DNA from 3 places in the Rhizobium sp. BK491 genome. Region 2 is predicted to be linked to each of the others. Evidence: riboswitches for the same ligand, from Rfam matches in the RefSeq annotation. Region 2 holds a riboswitch; each other region holds the start of a gene.
The links. Region 2 has a riboswitch for cobalamin ahead of FHX05_RS15965 (ABC transporter substrate-binding protein). Riboswitches for the same ligand answer to the same signal wherever they lie in the genome.
Positions count from the first base shown of each region.

Region 1: it holds a riboswitch for cobalamin, as region 2 does, so the genes downstream of both, FHX05_RS11435 (aromatic ring-hydroxylating dioxygenase subunit alpha) here and FHX05_RS15965 (ABC transporter substrate-binding protein) in region 2, are expected to answer to the same signal.
Region 3: it holds a riboswitch for cobalamin, as region 2 does, so the genes downstream of both, nrdH (glutaredoxin-like protein NrdH) here and FHX05_RS15965 (ABC transporter substrate-binding protein) in region 2, are expected to answer to the same signal.

Region 1 covers NZ_JACIAR010000002.1:736,195-740,186, forward strand. The annotation lists gene FHX05_RS11425 (L-threonylcarbamoyladenylate synthase) at 1-380, opposite strand, end outside; gene FHX05_RS11430 (DUF6656 family protein) at 439-1,053, opposite strand; cobalamin riboswitch at 1,403-1,607, shown strand; gene FHX05_RS11435 (aromatic ring-hydroxylating dioxygenase subunit alpha) at 1,704-2,948, shown strand; gene FHX05_RS11440 (hybrid-cluster NAD(P)-dependent oxidoreductase) at 2,951-3,992, shown strand, end outside.
Region 2 covers NZ_JACIAR010000003.1:340,641-344,632, forward strand. The annotation lists gene FHX05_RS15955 (hypothetical protein) at 1-270, opposite strand, end outside; gene FHX05_RS15960 (diguanylate cyclase) at 435-1,580, shown strand; cobalamin riboswitch at 1,662-1,918, shown strand; gene FHX05_RS15965 (ABC transporter substrate-binding protein) at 2,083-3,099, shown strand; gene FHX05_RS15970 (iron chelate uptake ABC transporter family permease subunit) at 3,103-3,992, shown strand, end outside.
Region 3 covers NZ_JACIAR010000003.1:653,363-657,354, reverse strand. The annotation lists gene nrdE (class 1b ribonucleoside-diphosphate reductase subunit alpha) at 1-1,671, opposite strand, end outside; gene nrdI (class Ib ribonucleoside-diphosphate reductase assembly flavoprotein NrdI) at 1,659-2,054, opposite strand; gene nrdH (glutaredoxin-like protein NrdH) at 2,066-2,287, opposite strand; cobalamin riboswitch at 2,536-2,754, opposite strand; gene FHX05_RS17460 (FUSC family protein) at 2,876-3,973, opposite strand.

The sequences.
Region 1 (3,992 bases), on a different contig from region 2:
GCAAAGCCCTGGGGCACGCGGATGCCGACCGTGTCGAGGCCGGCGGTTGCCAGCGGATGGATGCCGCTATCGGGCTGGAGCGGCAGCACCAGCGTCAGCGGCCCGGGCCAGAAGGCTTCCGCGAGCTTGCGCGAGATGGGGTCGAAGATCGCATAGCGCTCGGCCATGGCGAGATCGCTCATATGGCAGATCAGCGGATTGAAGCGCGGCCGGCCCTTCGTCTCATAGATCCGGGTAATGGCGGCGGGATTAGTGGCATCGGCGGCAAGGCCGTAGACCGTCTCTGTCGGCAGCCCGATCGGCAGACCCTCGGCAAGGGTCGCCGTCGCCACTTCTATTGCCGTTTGCGGATGTTCGAGAATGTCTATGTGTCGTGCCATGGCCTGCCTGCTTGCAGTTCAGGCCGTTTCTATGCTCTTCGAGTTTTCGGATCAATCGTCAAAGCTGGCGAATGATGTCGCGGAGCTGCTCGTTGCGGGCGCCGAGGAGAAGAACATTGCGGATGGCGATCTGCGGATCGTGGGTGTGGAACAACACTCCGTTGCCTCTGACATCGCGGTTGATCGTCAGCTTCTTGTCTTCGGCTTCCTTGTCCGGATGGATGGCGACAGCGAAATACATCCGCGAATATTTGAGGCTGATGTCTTCGAAGAAGTTCGCTTCCTGGCCGATCCGGGCAAAGAAATTGGCGATATAGAAAGCCCAGTTCACGTCCTCATAATGCGCGAACTGCGTCCGCGCCGCGGTAACGTGGCAATAGCCGAGATGCGGCGTGTCCTTCAGCGTGTGATGAAAGATGAGCTTCGGAAAGCGGATGGACCTATGGAAATTGTTGAGCCGGTCATGGGTCTTCTCGCCGGCGTCCCTGAGCTTCAGCGCCGTGCGTTCGGCCACCTGTTCGTGGGTGAGGTATTCCCGCTCTTCCGCCAGCCAATGCGGCCTGTTGCGGTTGATACGGCCGGTACGCAGGAATTCGGTATACCCCGTCGATATCGGCTGTGCCGGTTCGGGCTCGGCGGGCTTCCCAGCGTCGAAATATCTGAGTTTGGCCATGCCGGATCTCGCTATAAAACTCTTTGGTGACATGATGAACCACGAAGCTTGAGCCGAGCTTGATCGTGCCGGATTGAAGGCGCCCCGATAGCGGCTCCGTTGGCGCTTTCTGCCGCCCAATTATTCCCCTGATTACCCGCCATTCGCTGACCTGTCGCAATCAGGATAAAGCGTCATTGGCGGAATGGATATGCGATGCTTTGACCATCTCCGATGCAAGCGCCCAAGTAATTGAATTGCCTGTCAATATTCTCACGCCATACAACCGTCCTATCGTCCGGTTTTACCTGTCGTCAAATTCGAAGCCGATGTCGCATTGCAGCGCAGCGGCAGACGCGGCCGAGAGCTATGATGATATCAATCTCAAGGTGCCGCCTGCTAGGGAGACGGAGAATTGGGAAGCCGGTCAAAATCCGGCGCTGCCCCCGCAACGGTGGTGGAGTGAGGCATGGCGGATAAAGCCACTGGGCCGATTGGTCTGGGAAGGTGCCATGGGGTCCTGGCAACAGGGCCGCTCCAGAGCCCGGAAACCAGCCTTGGGCACATATGGTTTACTGACCGCGGCGGGCGGTCGGGGGATTGCTTTCGGCCGTTCCCAACGGCCTTGCATGTCCTCTGCTCGTCTTCCGGTATTGCGCAAGGATAGGCAAATGGATATCGGCAGCAAAGTTCTGCGGCAACTGAAGAACCACCGGACGGGTTTCAGCCTGGAGCAACCCTTCTACACTGATCCGGAATACTTCAAGCTCGACATGGAGACGATCTACTATCGCGACTGGCTGTTCATCGGCCATGATTGCGAAGTGCCGCGTGCGGGCAATTACTTCACCGTTCAGATCGGTGATTATCCCGTCGTCATCGTCCGTGGCCGCGATCAGGTCATCCGCGCCTTCCACAATAGCTGCCGCCACCGCGGCTCGCGCGTCTGCACGACCGAGCGCGGATCGTCGGCAAAGCTCGTCTGCCCGTATCACCAGTGGACTTACGAACTCGACGGCTCGCTGCTCTTTGCCCGACAGATGGCAGAGGATTTCGATAAGAGCCAGTATTCGCTGAAGCCGGTTCACTGCGAAAGTGTCGGCGGCTACATCTTCATCTGCCTCGCGCAGAACGCTCCCGATTTCGCACCGGTTCGCGCCACGATCGAGCCCTACATGGCCCCGCATCGTATCAGCGAAGCCAAGGTCGCCTTCCAGAGCACCATTATCGAGAAGGGCAACTGGAAGCTCGTCTGGGAAAATAACCGCGAGTGTTATCATTGCGCGGCCAATCACCCCGAACTGTGCCGCACCTTCCCGGAAGCGCCGACCGTGACGGGAGTACAGGGCGCGATGAACGATCCCGTCATCACCGAGCACTGGGCGCGCTGCGAAGCCGCGGGTCTGCCGAGCGAATTCAAGATCTCTCCTGACGGACAGTTCCGCACCGCTCGCATGCCACTGATCGAAGGCGCCGAAAGCTACACCATGTCCGGCCAGAATGCCGTCAGGCGGCCGCTCTCGCCCGACGTGACGATCAACGGCATCGGCACCATGCTGCTCTTCCACTATCCGACGACATGGAACCACATGCTCGGCGACCACGCGATTTCCTTCCGTGTCCTGCCGATCAGCGCCGAGGAAACCGCCGTCACCACGAAGTGGCTCGTTCACAAGGATGCGGTCGAAGGCGTCGACTACAATCTCGAGGAATTGACGCACGTCTGGACCGAAACCAACGATCAGGACCGCCGCATCGTCGAGGAAAATGCCTTCGGCATCCGCTCGCCTGCCTATGAGCCCGGTCCCTATTCGGAAATCCATGAAGGCGGCGTCATGCAGTTCGTCGAATGGTACACGACTTTCATGATCAACCGGCTGCAAGGCGACCAGGCCAAGCTGTCGGCAGTTGCCTGAGCATGAACATGGCCGTCTCCCTTCCGCATCGCCATCTCGACCAAATGCAGCCTTGGAGCGACAGGCAGCATCTGCTCGAATGTCTCTCAGTCACGCCCGAAGCGCCCGATGTGATGACCTTCACCTTCGGGTCCGACAAGGACAACTGGTTCCGCTATCTGCCGGGCCAGTTCGTGACGCTGGAGCTGCCGGCGGCTCCGGAGCCGGTCATGCGCACCTATACGCTGTCGTCCACGCCGTCACGGCCCTTCTCGGTCGCCGTGACGGTGAAGGCGCAGAAAGATAGCATCGGCACGCGCTGGATGTTCGAGAACCTGAAGCCGGGCATGCGCATCAAGGCTTTCGGCCCGCTCGGCGATTTCAGCCACATCCGTCATCCGGGCGAGAAATATCTCTTCGTCTCGGCCGGCTCCGGCATCACGCCGATGATGTCGATGACGCGGTATATGTCGGACATAGCACCACTGTCTGACATTACTTTCGTCAATTGCTCGCGCAGCCCGACGGACATCATCTTCCGCTCCGAGCTCGAATATCTCGCCCGCTTCATGCCGAACCTCGATCTCGGCTTCATCGTCGAAGGCTGCGGCCGCACCGATCTCTGGTCGGGGCTGAAGGGCCGCATCGACAAGGCGAAGATCGGCCTGCTGGCGCCCGATTTCATGGATCGCACCATCTTCTGCTGCGGCCCGGAAGTCTTCATGGATGCCGTGCGCTCGATGCTCGAAGCGCATGGCTTCGACATGTCACGCTACCATCAGGAAAGCTTCCAGCCAGCGAATGCGGCGACACCGCTTGCGGAAGTCTCTGACGATGCTTCCGGCGAGGCGGCGACCACGATCCGCTTCACGATGGCGGGCAAGGATGTGGCCTGTGCGGCGGGCCAGACCGTGCTTCAGGCGGCGCGGGGCGCCGGCGTGCGCATCGGTGCAGCCTGCGAATCCGGCCTCTGCGGCACATGCCGGGTCATGAAGCTTTCGGGCGAAGTCGAGATGAGCCACAATGGCGGCATCCTCGATGATGAGATCGACGAGGGTTACATCC
Region 2 (3,992 bases):
AGGCGCAGGCAGCATCGCGGCGGACGCAATCCGGCATGCCTCGCATCCGGGTGCGTAGGCTTTCCCGTGCACCTTGCCATCGGCATCCTTGTAGGTGATGCAAAGGACGGGCAGGGAGCCATCCGGAAGCCGGTACTGGGCAAGCTCGATCGGGGATATTTCGTCCGCGGTTGCGACGATCGGTTGATGGGCGAAGTCGATGAGCAACAGCGCAACGGCGCAAAGAATGCGCGCGCTCCACTGAAATGTTCGCGAAATCGTCTTCCGCATGCTTGTCCCCACCACCGCATTCGCGGATAAGGTTTCAGTCATAGGGCAGGCGCATCACAAGCGCAATGCGTCAATTCGTGCCGCGATGCCGCCGCACTGCCGATCGATGAGAGGCATATAAACTATTTTTAGAGATCGCATGGTATCTCGTAAGGACTTCGACCATGCCGCCGCAGCTCATCTATCGCGGCGCGTTGCGAAGACTGGGAATCGCCATGGAAGTCGAAACACATCTGATCTCGCTAATACGTGTCCTCGGCCAGGTGGCGATTATTGTCTATGCCTATTCCTGGGTCATCCGTATCGTCGAGCGCGGCGCTTTGAAATCCGTGGCCGTCGGGCTGTTGTTCGGGCTAGTCGGCATCCTGTCCATGGGCGATCCCATCCAATGGATGCCAGGTGTGATCCAGGATGGCCGGTCGATCCTCCTTGTCCTTACGCCAATCTATGGCGGCCTTTTGGGAACCATTGTCGCTGCGGCGATGATGGCGCTGTTTCGGTACATGGTGGGCGGCATGGGCGCGGTGGTCGGCGTGGCCGGCATCGTAATCGTTGCAATCGCCGGCTATGTACTCACTCTGCTGCCGCGGCAATGGACCGGCACGGGATGGCGGCGATCGGCTCTGTTCGGTCTGGCGACCTGTTCATCCATTGTGGTTGTTTTCCTTTTTCCGTGGGCGGTTGCGCGCGCCCTTCTTATCTCGGCAACACTTCCGGTAACGATCGTCAATATCCTCGGTGTCATGCTGTTGTCGGATCTCTTGCAGCGGGAGCAATATCGCATTGGCATCCAGCGCGCGCTGGAGAATGAAGCGAGCCTCGATCCGCTGACAAGGCTTCCCAACCGCCGGGTGCTGCAGCGCGAAGGCGATCGATGCAGCAAGGAAGCGGGTATGCGGCGTATCCCCTTCTCGATCATCATGCTCGATATCGATCACTTCAAGAAGATCAACGATAGCTGGGGCCATTCCTTCGGTGACACCGTTCTGGCGCGGTTGGCCGATGTCATCAGGCAAACCGTCCGCAAGACCGACATTGCCGCCCGTTATGGCGGCGAGGAGATCGTCGTGCTGCTGCCCAACACCGATACGCGGGCTGCGGCTGCCGTTGCGGAGAAAATTCGCAAGGATATCGAGGATACGACCTTGATGTTCGAGCAGGAGGCCGTCCATGTCACGGTCAGCATCGGCATCGCCTGCTCCCTCGAACCGACGACGGATTTCAAACATGTGCTCGAGGCCGCCGACAAGGCGCTTTATCGGGCGAAGGCGGGCGGGAGAAATCGTGTGGAACTGGCAGAGGCCGCATAGGCCCGCCGCCTTTCCTTCCCATGGGCATGGCGTGCTCTGTCTCATTTCTATCCAAGCGTCCTTGACGGAACGGGGCAGTCCGGAATAACTGGACGTGACGGTTCCCCAAGGAAGACTCCGCGGGGATTAATAGGGAACACGGTGAGGATGACCCAAGCGGGACCTAGACCGTGGCTGCCCCCGCAACTGTAAGCGGATTGCCGATCATCCGGGAATGACCAGCCTGCTGGTTCCTTCCTGAGGCTTTGAGCCGCGCCACTGCAAGCATGCTTGCGGGAAGGCCGATGATCGTCAGATATCCGCAAGCCAGGAGACCTGCCGTCGATCACGATCCAATCAGCCGGGCGGGGATGCTCGGAAAGGACAGAGAATGATTGACCTGCGCCTTCGACATTATCCGACACCTATCGGCCTTGATTGGGATCTCCGCAGCCGGCGGCCGTCTTTCTCAGCGCGATCGCGCTGACGCCGCCCCGTTTCCTTAATCCTATCGAGATCGTTTATGCGCCATTTTTTGACGACCATTGCATTTGCACTTGGGCTGACCGGTTTTGCCGGCTCCGGTTTTGCCGCCACCCAATATCCTCTCACCATCGATAATTGCGGTCAGAAGGTCACTTTTGAAAAGGCTCCGGCCAAGATCGTTTCGCTCGGCCAGGGCATGACTGAAATCCTCTTTTCGCTCGGCCTTGCCGACAAGATTGCCGGAACGGCGGTCTGGGTCGGCCCGGTTCTGCCGCAATATGCCGAAGTCAACGGCAAGATCCCGCGGCTCGCCGATAACGATCCGAGCTTCGAATCCGTCGTTGGCAAGGCTCCGGATCTCGTCGCTGCCGAATTCGAATGGCATGTCGGCGCGCAGGGTTCCGTCGGCACACGCCAGCAATTTTCGGAACTCAGGATCAATACCTATGTTGCTCCGACCGATTGTGTCGCCAAGGTCAATACCGATGGCGGCGATGGTGTGCGGAAGGAGCTTTTCACGATGGATCTGGTCTATCAGGAAATCGCCGAGCTCTCGCAGATCTTCGACGTTAGGGATCGCGGCGATGCCCTGATCGCGGATCTGAAAAAGCGCGAGGCGGATGCAGTCGCTTCGATTGCCGCTGCCAAGGCCAAGGATCTTCCGATCGTGTTCTGGTTCTCCAGCAAGGAGGTCAATGGCGATGCCTATATCGCCGGCAAGAACAGCGCGCCGGCCTATATCCTGAAGACGCTCGGCGCCAGAAACGTGGTGACGACGGAAGAAGAATGGCCGATGGTCGGTTGGGAAACCATTTCGCAGGCCAACCCGGCCGTGATCGTCATAGCCACCATGGACCGCCGCCGCTATGCGGCCGACGATCCGAAGGTCAAAGTCGATTTCCTCGAAAAAGATCCAGTCACCAGCCAGCTCGACGCCGTTAAGAACAAGCGTTTCGTCATGATGGATGCGCAGTCGATGAACCCGACCATCCGCACCATCGACGGCATTGAAGTATTGGCCAAGGGCATCAAGTCCTTCGGCCTGGCGCAGTAAGATATGGGTCTCGCCGCAAAACGCAGGACATGGTGGGCGCTCTTGGCGCTCGCCATGGCTGCCGTCATTCTTCTGACCTTCATGATCAGCCTCGCCGTATCGATCGGCGAGATTTCGATCCCGCTGTCGACCACAGTAAAGGCCGTTTCGAACCGGTTGTTCGGAACGAGCTTCGAACTCAGCCGGATCCATCAGGGGATCGTCTGGGACTATCGCCTGAGCCGCGCGCTCGTTGCTGCAAGCACCGGTGCGTCGCTTGCCTTGAGCGGGGTGGTCTTGCAGGCGTTGCTGCGCAATCCGCTCGCCGAACCCTTTGTGCTCGGGATTTCCGCCGGCGCCTCCACCGGGGCGGTCTGCATCATGATCCTCGGTCTTGGCTACGGCATTCTAGGCCTTTCCGGCGGCGCCTTCCTCGGCGCGGTTGCAGCCTTTCTTTTCGTCGGCCTGCTTGCCGCCGGGGTCGGCGGCACGAGTGAGCGCATCATTCTATGCGGCGTCGCCGGTTCGCAGCTTTTCAACGCGCTCACCTCCTATATCGTCACCACCTCGGCCAATGCGGAGCAGGCGAGGGGCGTCATGTTCTGGCTGCTCGGCTCCATGAGCGGCGTGCGCTGGCCGGACGTTTATCTTTCAGGGCCGGTCGCCATCATCGGCTTCGCCGTCTGCATGGCGCATGTCCGCGTGCTCGATGCCTTCATCTTCGGCACGGATGCTGCCGCATCGCTTGGCATTGCGGTCAAGCGCGCCCAAGTCGTTCTGCTTGGCGTGACGGCTTTCATGACGGCAGCGGTCGTCAGCATCGCCGGGTCGATTGGTTTCGTCGGGCTCGTCATTCCGCATGCGGCCCGCTTCGTTGTCGGGCCAAGCCATGACCGGCTGCTGCCGGCAGCAGC
Region 3 (3,992 bases), 310 kb from region 2:
GTCGAAATATTCGCCGGAGGCGTATTTCGAATTCTCGAAGCCCTTGAAGCTCTGGCCTCGCTCGACCGCAAGCAGGTTCGAGCCGCGAATGGCGTGGTAGGTCACCGTATAGAAATAGATATTGGTGAAATCGACGCCTTCTTCCGAACCGTAGAAAATGCGCTCGCGGGCGAGATAGCCGTGCAGGTTCATCTGGCCGAGGCCGATCGCATGGCTTTCGTCATTGCCCTTCTCGATCGACGGTACGGAGGAGATATGGCTCATGTCGGAGACAGCCGTCAGCGCGCGGATCGACATTTCGATCGTCTTGCCGAAATCGGGGCTGTCCATCGCGGCAGCAATGTTGAGCGAGCCGAGATTGCAGGAGATGTCCTTGCCCATATGCTTGTAGGCGAGGTCGTCGTTGTATTCGCTGGCTTCGCTGACCTGCAGGATTTCAGAGCAGAGATTGCTCATGGTGATGCGGCCGGCAACCGGATTGGCGCGGTTCACCGTGTCCTCGAACATGATGTAGGGGTAGCCGCTCTCGAACTGGATTTCGGCGATCACCTGGAAGAATTCGCGCGCCTTGATCTTCTTCTTGCGGATGCGGCTGTCGCCCACCATCTCGCGATACTTCTCCGTCACCGAGATTTCGGTAAACGGCACGCCGTAGACGCGCTCCACGTCGTAGGGCGAGAAGAGATACATATCCTCGTTGTTCTTCGCGAGCTCGAAGGTGATGTCCGGAATGACCACGCCGAGCGACAGTGTCTTGATGCGGATCTTCTCGTCGGCATTTTCTCGCTTGGTATCGAGGAAGCGCATGATGTCCGGGTGGTGGGCGTTCAGATAGACGGCGCCCGCCCCCTGCCGCGCGCCAAGCTGGTTGGCATAGGAGAAGGAATCTTCCAGCAGCTTCATGACGGGAATGATGCCGGACGACTGGTTCTCGATGTGCTTGATCGGCGCACCGGCCTCACGGATGTTGGTGAGCGATAGCGCCACGCCTCCGCCGCGTTTCGAAAGCTGCAGAGCCGAGTTAATGGCGCGGCCAATCGATTCCATATTGTCTTCGACACGCAGCAGGAAGCAGGAGACCAGCTCTCCGCGCTGCTTCTTGCCGGCATTGAGGAAGGTCGGCGTTGCCGGCTGGAACCGGCCGGAGATGATCTCGTCGACCAGATCGCGGGCAAGTTGCTCGCTGCCCTGCGCCAGCGTCAGCGCGACCATGCAGATGCGGTCTTCATAACGCTCGAGATAACGTTTTCCGTCGAAGGTCTTCAGCGTGTAGCTGGTGTAGTATTTGAAGGCGCCGAGGAAAGTCGGGAAACGGAACTTCTTCGCATAGGCGTGATCGAAGAGATCGCGCACGAAATTGAAGGAATATTGGTCGAGCACCTCCTGCTCATAATAACCTTCCGTCACCAGATAATCGAGCTTTTCCCTAAGGTTATGGAAAAAGACCGTGTTCTGGTTAACGTGCTGCAGGAAGTATTGCTTCGCCGCCATGCGATCCTTGTCGAGCTGGATTTTTCCGTGCTCGTCATAGAGGTTCAGCATGGCGTTCAGGGCGTGATAATCCAAGGCCGTCTCCGGGGCCTTTGCCGGGCGGTCATTCGCGGGAGCAGGAAAAGTGCTCTGCGTTTTTTCGCCTGCATCCCGCGACAAAGAAGAGCTTAGCGTGTCCAAAATCGTTCCAATCCGTGTCTGACATTGGCGACATCCTCATCCGTGCCCAGAAGTTCGAACCGATAGAGATACGGTACCTGGCATCTGGCAGAGATGATGTCGCCGGCGATCCCATAGGTCGCGCCGAAGTTGCTGTTGCCCGCGGCGATGACCCCGCGGATGTTCGAACGGTTGCCCGCATCGTTGAGGAAGCGGATCACCTGCTTGGGCACGGCCCCCTTGCCGCCTTCGCCGCAATAGGTCGGGACGATCAGGACGTAGGGCGAGGTCGCACGAAACTCGTCGCCCGCGGCAAGCGGGATACGAGCAGCCGGCAATGCGAGCTTGACAACGAAGCGATGGGTATTTTCCGACCGGCTGGAGAAATAGACGATCTCGCCCACGGCCCGGATCCTTAAGCGAGGGTGCTGATCATGTCGGGACGGAAGCCGGCCCAATGCAGTTTACCGGCGACAACAACCGGAACCTGACGATAGCCGAGACCTTGCACCAGCTCATAGGCGGCGGCATCGGTCGATACGTCGACGATGGTGTAGTCGATGCCTTGGCGATCAAGCGCGCGGGTGGTTGCCGTGCACTGGACACAGGCGGGTTTGCTGTAGACGGTAATGCTCATGAGGTATCCTCGTATGGATGGGCACAGAAAATCGCTCGGGCATCGGATGATGCCCGCTCGGCGGGTGAAAAGTGGAGGTAAGCCTAGCCGGCGGCCGGACGCATTTCAGCGGCCGTCATTCGCGCGGGCGACTATGAATACTCAATAACATGGACTTCACCCCGAAGTTATTCATGCGGGGTCTTCAAGGAAGCGATGACGGCGATCCTGCCGCATGAACCATCGCTCGCCAGTCGGACACCCCGCCCGTGGACGTTGTTGCTCAAGGCAGGTCTCCTGGCTCGCGGGTCATAACATTCGTCCTGCCTTCCCAAGACACAAGGCCCCAGTGACGTCATCAAACGAATGCTCGCCGCTCACAGTTGCGGGGGCAGCTCCGGCTTGGCAATCATCATGCTCGCCGACCGGATTCCCATCTTAGCCTCCAATCCTTGCGAATCAGAAGAACCTCGAACACTATATATAGTATCCTCGGTTAAAATTGCGTCAACTGCTTCGACAGCCTCAATCGGATTTCCATGTTGATGGATGTCGACCATCGCACCCAACGCAGAGACTTGGGACTGGCCAAAAACAGGCTGGAGCCTTTCAATTGACGTTGCTTTCGCGGATGCGGTCGGCGAGATCGAGAAAATTCTGGCGCATGCGTCGCAATGTGAAATCGAGACCGAACAACCGGCCCGTTTCGCTAAATCCCATCGACTGGGCAGCCTCGGAAGTCTGAAGAGTGCTGAACGCGGCGTCGAAAGCCGCGTCGCCTGCCGAAAGCACATCCGGATCGATTTCACCACCGGCACGCAACGCCCGGCCGCATGCCTCCGCAAAGCGGGCCTGTGCCTCCAGCATTCCGCCTGCCTGCGGCCCGATCGCTTCGACAATCGCCGGCGGGAAAGGTGTTTCCACGATGTGGCTGAGATAGGTCATGTCGTTGCGGATGCGCCAGAGCGAACGGGGAATGGCCTCCGAAATTCCCTGTCGTGTCAGCCAGAAGGCGCGCTCGCGCTGCGCGTCGCTCAAAAGCGCTTCTGTCGCCATCAAGGACTGACGCAGGGCGATATTTGCCTCGGTGGCCGATACCGGCTCCCCCTTTTCGACGCCGGCTGCGAGCCTTCGCAAGATCTGCGCCATGACATCGAGTGCCGACCCGAAGCGATCCAAAACCATGGTCCGCGAGCGCGTCGGCAGGATGAACAGGCTGGCGAGCACGCCGACGACACCGCCCAGGGTAATTTCGGCGATGCGATCGATCACGAAAATCTCGACGGGAACGGCGGCGGAATGTGTCAGCATGACGATCGCGGCCGTCAGTCCGGCATTGCGCAGACGAGGCACGCGCACCGCCACGAAACTTGAAACGCCGACGACGCAGATCAGTGCAATGCCAATCGCAAACGGCTCCTGCGGCGTGACGAATACCGCAATACCTCCGAGCACGGCGCCTGCAACTGTCGCAACCAGCCGGTCGAAAGCCGCTCCGGCGGTCGCGCCCACCGACGCCTGCATGACGATCAGTACCGTGAAGACGGCCCAATAGCCCTGCTGGAGATGGAGATGCTGTGAAATGGCATAGGTGATCGTGCACGCGATCATGACCCTTAGCGCCTGCAGCGCCGCGCGTTTGGTCTGAATCAGCGATGTTTTGGGTTTCGACGGCGGCTGGCTTTGACGAATTACAGGATCGGTCATCGCGCAAGTTTTCGCCTGG